Linked DNA regions of Dyadobacter pollutisoli. The protein of the gene in region 2 binds, or shares a complex with, the protein of the main gene of each other region. Links are inferred from orthologs where the notes say so. Each region holds a gene or a part of one and is shown on either strand. Other genes may lie near its edges. The genes, in order: dinB and dnaN.

Region 1 (3,188 bases), 4.2 Mb from region 2 along the record:
TTACGCCATCGTCCGGAAAGGTCGCATAACCAAGCGTTCCGCCCGATAGGTCACAAATCCAGATGTTGAGATACTTGTCGGTGTCCCAGGCATCGGCCCCACCTGATTCGGCGTGCTTGACCTGGTTGGTAGTATAGTCAAAGGAAGAACGTGTGGTGGTGTACCTGACAATACCGGTGGAAGGTGCATCGTCGGGAGTACGTTGGGCAAGGCAAAACTGAATCCCCGATTGGCCAAAAAGTGATCTGAAATACGAAGGGATCCTGCTGGCACTACCATTCAATCCCGCATAGTCTTTGTTGATCGTGTCGAGCTGCGCCATGATCTGTGCATCGGTTACCTGGGTCTGTCTGCTCAGAACCACGTGAAAAACAACCGGGATTGTTACCTGGGCATTCGTTTTAAGGGTTTTCCCTGCTATCGTGCGTTGGCGGATAACCTCCTTTAAACGAAGCTCCCGCTGATCGAACATGATTTTGAGTGAGGGCTGTTTTGTGAATCTGAGGTTCAGCAATTCCATTGTTCCGCACCGGTCCTGAGCGTTGGCACGAAACGTCGCAAACATGGCTATTGCCGTAAAAAGAACTAATATAGAAGACTTAAAATCAGGTATAGTATATCGCATTATGGACGACAGGAATACAGTGTGACAGAATGGTTTTAACGCAAAATCAGAGATTGAAACGTAATTATTAGAGAACTACGAAAAAAAACTACGAAGTGATGCGAATTGTAAATTATTTAATTTGTTTTTAATTGAGATAAACGTTCCTGAACTAGCATTTAAAACAGTTGCAAATGTCCCAAATTCAGTCGACACCGCTGCGCAAGATCATCCATATCGATATGGATGCTTTCTATGCGTCTGTCGAGCAGCGCGATTTTCCGGAGTATCGGGGTAAACCATTGGCTGTGGGAGGTTCTCCAACGGGCAGAGGCGTTGTAGCCACGGCGAGTTATGAAGCTCGGAAATTTGGCGTCAGGTCTGCGATGTCGTCCAGAAAGGCCATACAGCTCTGTCCCGATATTATTTTTGTCTATCCAAGATTCGAAGTTTATAAGAACGTTTCGCGCAGCATCAGGGAAATTTTTTCCCGATATACCGACCTGATCGAACCGTTGTCGCTCGACGAAGCATTTCTGGACGTGACCGAGGACAAATTACAGATCGGTTCAGCCATGGAGATTGCCTCTCAGATCAAAAAGGCGATCAAGGAGGAATTAAACCTGACAGCTTCCGCCGGGGTATCTGTCAATAAATTTGTAGCTAAAATCGCCTCGGACATTAACAAGCCAGACGGACTGACATTTGTAGGCCCTTCCAAAGTAGAGACTTTTATCAATAACCTTCCGGTTGAAAAATTCTTTGGTGTAGGAAAGGTTACCGCCGATAAAATGAAGAGTATGCAGCTTTTCACAGGTGCCGATCTTAAAAAACTCTCTGAGGATGAGCTGGTAAAGCACTTTGGCAAAACCGGACATTTCTTCTTTAAAATCGTGAGGGGAATTGATAACCGGGAAGTGCAAACGCACCGCGAAACCAAATCACTGGGCGCGGAAGACACGTTTACATACGATTTGACCACGCGGGAAGAAATGCACAAAGAACTGGACCGCATCGGACTGATCGTATACAACCGGCTTACCAAAAACCAGCTGAAAGGGAGGACCATTACATTGAAGATCAAATACAGTGATTTTACCCAGATCACCCGAAACCTGTCCTTTGCTGCACCGGTCGGTGATATTGACACGATTACTGAAACTGCCAAATCGCTTCTTGGCAAGGTAGATCTGGAAGAAAAACCCGTCAGGTTGCTTGGCATATCACTTTCCAATTTCCAGGAACCTGAAATCAGGTCGAAAAAGCCACGCGATCCCGAGCAGCTGGAATTGTTTCCATTGTAAGCCCTACCTACAAAAGAAGCGCGTCGACCCGGTGGGCCTGCACTTTGTTCTCGCAGGGTGCCCATGAAAAGATCGTGAACCGGCCGTCCTGAGAAGCGACAAGGGCAATCGCATCACGCTGGTCATACACAAACTGAGCTGCCGACAAATGTCTGGTACCGCCGTTTTGCACAGGATGTACCACCATTCCTTCATTGCCTATAATCGGTTCCGTAACCAACATTTCTTCCACCGGTTGCCCGTCGGCTGCCCGTCCTATTTTTGCTCCAAATGCCAGCAACTCGTAGCCATCATTGATGATGGTGGCACCGTCCACGGCAGTCAATCCGGCCAGGTTATTGATGGCGGAGGTCAACTGGCTTTGCCAGGTAATGGGGTGCAGCTCGTTGACATACTTGCTATGTAGCTCGGCGAGCTCGGAAAACGCAGGCTCCACATGATAGGTAATGGGGTGTATGATGGATTTACGCCAAGTTTCTTTGCCTTTCGGCACTACCAGCAAAATTCCGCCCCGCTCATGACTGCGCATGGACACTGCCAGCTGAACAAGCAAATTGAGCGAGTCATTCCACAAATTTGACGAAGTAAAACCGATCATGGAATTGATCACCGAAGGACAGTCCCTCACTCTGCCGCTTTCTTCATTGACGATTTTGACCTGATCACCCTTTAGAACCGCAACATTGACAAATTTCCCAAAGCCATCGACCCTGCGGTGCTTGATCACCAACATACCGGGTTCGATTACTTCCAGTACAAAGCATAGCCCTGGAATGACGCGGGTAGTGCCCCAGATCCTGAGCTCATTACCTTCCAGCCATACGCCCAAATGAATGCCGGAACGCTCCACAGCAGGTGCAAGCTTGGTAAGGGTATTGGCGGTAAGAGCCAATTTCTCACTGAATATCAATGGATGCTCCGCGCATTCGGGAGGCAAAAATGCAATCGAAACTTTGGGAGACCTGCCCTCTTCTCTGCGCAGGCTAGCCCAGAAAGTGGTATCAATGATGGTTTCAATGATACGTGCATCAGGTTTAGGGGCCAGCTCCTGCTCATAGTGAATCTTGACCGATTGATGATGACGTTCAAAATGATCGGCAACAAACCCCGCAACAGAACGAGCTGCCTTATAAGTAGTTACAGGCACGGAGTCGCCGGTTGCAATGTTTATCTCGGTACTATTAGTCATTATCAGGTGGTTTGGTATGCCCGAAACGTCGAGCTAAACTGATGAACAAAGTCTCGCAGCAAAAAGTTGGTGAGATATCAGACAATTAAAT
Region 2 (3,195 bases):
AATGATTGGAACATATTAATGAGGTAGTCATTTCTGCGAATGTGGGCGAGCTCGTGGGCCAGTATTGCCTCTACCTGTGCAGTTGAAAATCCAGAGAGCAACCCAATGGGGATCAACACAACCGGACTGAATGCACCAATGACCATAGGGGTTAGTATTTTGGCCGTCTCACGAAACTCAATGGATTTCGAGATATTCATTTTGGCAATGATTACGCCAAATCTTGCCCGCCATTCTTTGTCCATTACCACACGCGCATTGAAACGTAATCTTTCAGTAAATATCCAGCCAGCCGCAAACCTGAGTAACAGAAATGCCGCACCGATGAGCCAGCAAACAACTAACTCGTATAAGTGAGCGGAAAGCCACATTTGAATCTTAAATGTGACCGGGAGCGGATAATTGGTTGGATTAAAAACCACCGGAACTTTTGTCGCTGTGTAGGACGTAAGCTGTTTTCCATAATGGGCAACGGGCGATGATTTTATCTGATAATAGAAGAACGTGGCGACAGACGCAATCACCTGCAGCGAAAGCAATGTAACACCGACTGCGTACCGAAGATTAGCAGTGTAGCGACGCAGAAAATAAAATGTCGCAACTGACAAAATCATGAGCAAGGTACCTTGCCATAGAGAATGGATCAGTGTCCATCCGAATGCAGACACAACGGAATCGGAAAGTAGGTTGGAGATGATTTGCATGGCTAACGATTATTTTCCAGGTTATTTAATAACTCACGAATTTCGTCTAATTCTTCTTTTGAGGTCGAGTGGTTCCCTAGTGCCTGCATGACCATCTGAGCGGCCGAGCCCTGGAAAACGGTATCGACCAATTTCCCCAAAAGATTTTGTTGCGTTTCTTCCTTACCAAGAAGGGCTACATAAATGTGCGAGCGTCCTTGTTCGGTTCGGTAGAGCAGGCCTTTGTCGTGCATGATCTGCATGAGCTTCAAAGTGGTGGTGTAACCCACATCTTTGGTGACGGAAAGGGCATCGTGAACTGAACGAACGGTACTTGGACCAGCCTGCCACAAGTAGTTCAGGATTTCAAGTTCAGAGTCGGTGGGTTTGATATACATGGCAGATTTTATTAGTACGATAATCTTCGTATCAAATGTCTACGAAAAAAATCGTACTTGCAAGATTCTACTACGATTTTTTTCGTAATTAACGTTAAAATTTGTTAAAATGTTATGTGCTAGTGCGTTATAAACGAAAAAATCCAGCTGGATACCAGCTGGATTTTTTCCGTTTATAAATAATTTGAAGCCTAAACGTACGTGTTTAGCATCACTGGCATCACCAGCATCAGGATATCTTCGTTCTCTTCCTGATCAACAGGAATGATCAATCCGGCGCGGTTTGGTGCAGAAAGTTCGAAAGTGATGGTCTTGCTTGACAGGTTACCCAGTACCTCGATGAGGAATTTCGCATTGAACCCAATTTCCATATCATCACCATTGTATTCGCACATCAGGCGCTCATTGGCTTCGTTGGAATAATCAAGATCTTCCGCGGAAATCACGAGATCATTCAACGACATTTTCAACCTTACCTGGTGGGTAGTGCGGTTGGAGTAAATAGAGATACGTCTCAGCGAACTCAGAATTTCCATTCTGTTAATCGTCAGCGTATTTTGGTTATTGGTCGGAATCGCATTCTCGTAATCCGGGAAGCGTTCGTCGATCAGGCGGCAGATCATGCGGATATTTCCAAAACTGAAAAATGCATTGGAAGACGTGAACTCTGCCTTAACCGGAACATCGTCCGAAGGAAGACATGATTTCAGGAGATTCAACGCTTTACGCTGAATGATCATCGATGTATCCATGTCAGATTTAATGTCCGTACGACGGTAGCGAACCAGACGGTGTCCGTCAGTTGCTACAAATGTTGCATTCTCGGTTCCCATTTGAACGAAAACCCCCGTCATGGCTGGGCGAAGATCGTCGGTACTGGTAGCGAAAAGCGTATTGGCGATGGCCGATCCTAACGAAGAGGATGAAAAATCAACTGACTGGCCACGATTCACAGCCGGTGTTTTAGGAAAATCGATCGGGTTTTCACCGGAAAGCTTATAACGTCCATTGTCCGAAATAATCTCGGTACCGAAAGTTTCGCTGTTAACCTGTAAAGTAATAGGTTGCTCAGGAAGTCCCCGAAGTGTATCGAGTAACAATTTGGCAGGAATTGCAATGGCGCCTTTTTCTGACGATTCCACTTCAATTTCCGTGATCATTACCGTTTGCAGGTCGGACGCAGTAACAGTCAAAGAATTTCCTTCGAGTGCTAACAGGAAATTCTCAAGAATTGGCACAATTGGGTTCGTTGAAACGACACCGTTTATAGCAGACAGCTGTTTGAGTAGAACTGATGACGAAACGACAAACTTCATAATTCTTGATGTAAGTGTTTAGATGAAAAATATAAATGACGGATTCCCAAAATCATTTTGTAGGGAACAAAAGTATAAAAAATTACCGACGAAGCAGCCTTCTCTAAGCGAATTTTCGGGTCCTAAAATAGAATCTTAATGCTCCGAAAATTCCGATCAATGCGATTGGGAGCAATAAATTGAGTGATTGCCAGAACTTTCTTTTTTCCTGAATCTGGATTTTGTCCAATGAACGGATTACGATCTGTTTGCTTCTTGCGTTGATCAAACCGTTCGCATCCGTCATGTAATCAAGCGCATGCATCACAAAGTCTTTGTTTCCGAATGTTTGTTTTGTAACCCTGTCATAACCTAATGGAAGTGGGGCATTCCTTTTATAATCATAATCGTTGACGACAATGTCGCCGTCGGCGCAAATGATCACTTTTCCACCGCTTCCGTTTGGTTTAAATTTGGCGGAACGTGGGTCACTTGGTAAAATCCTGTTTTGAAATAAAGAGGTAAACGAACCCTCCAATAATATTCCACTTAATTTGACACCGCCATTGTATTCTGCCCGTTGTGGTTCTTTGCGGGCTTCATTGTAACCCACCAAAGCCGGTGTATTCAAAACCTGCGTGTAAGGCGACGTCATTAGCAATGGCGTTTTGTAAACGGCCTGAGCGCCGCCTACGGTATCGATAGTGCTCAGAAACCGGGTATAAACGGGATTCACGTTCCGTGTAATGACGTGGCGGCCAAAATTATTGAGTAATGGAAAAAAGCGCCAGGGTACCGGCCTGATTTCCGGGTTGTCGC

The links.
Region 1: the proteins of dnaN (region 2) and dinB are in contact, whole or in part, in a solved structure (PDB 1OK7), measured with the Escherichia coli proteins. The link is inferred for Dyadobacter pollutisoli from one-to-one orthologs.

Annotation. Positions count from the first base shown.
Region 1 is NZ_CP112998.1:1,770,291-1,773,478, reverse strand. What follows is about bases 1-2,853. They hold dinB (DNA polymerase IV), read left to right. Parts: upstream 1-798; coding sequence 799-1,908; downstream 1,909-2,853. Other genes in these bases: ON006_RS07385 (putative sensor domain DACNV-containing protein), read right to left, coding at 1,916-2,853; ON006_RS07395 (M43 family zinc metalloprotease), read right to left, coding at 1-565. Also shown: more of ON006_RS07385, read right to left, coding at 2,854-3,097. UniProt on the Escherichia coli protein: Poorly processive, error-prone DNA polymerase involved in translesion repair and untargeted mutagenesis. Copies undamaged DNA at stalled replication forks, which arise in vivo from mismatched or misaligned primer ends.
Region 2 is NZ_CP112998.1:5,986,968-5,990,162, reverse strand. Bases 336-3,195 are described here. They hold dnaN (DNA polymerase III subunit beta), read right to left. Parts: upstream 2,398-3,195; coding sequence 1,273-2,397; downstream 336-1,272. Other genes in these bases: gldG (gliding motility-associated ABC transporter substrate-binding protein GldG), read right to left, coding at 2,501-3,195; ON006_RS24605 (BlaI/MecI/CopY family transcriptional regulator), read right to left, coding at 707-1,081; ON006_RS24610 (M56 family metallopeptidase), read right to left, coding at 336-704. Outside these bases: more of ON006_RS24610, read right to left, coding at 1-335. UniProt on the Escherichia coli protein: Confers DNA tethering and processivity to DNA polymerases and other proteins. Acts as a clamp, forming a ring around DNA (a reaction catalyzed by the clamp-loading complex) which diffuses in an ATP-independent manner freely and bidirectionally along dsDNA.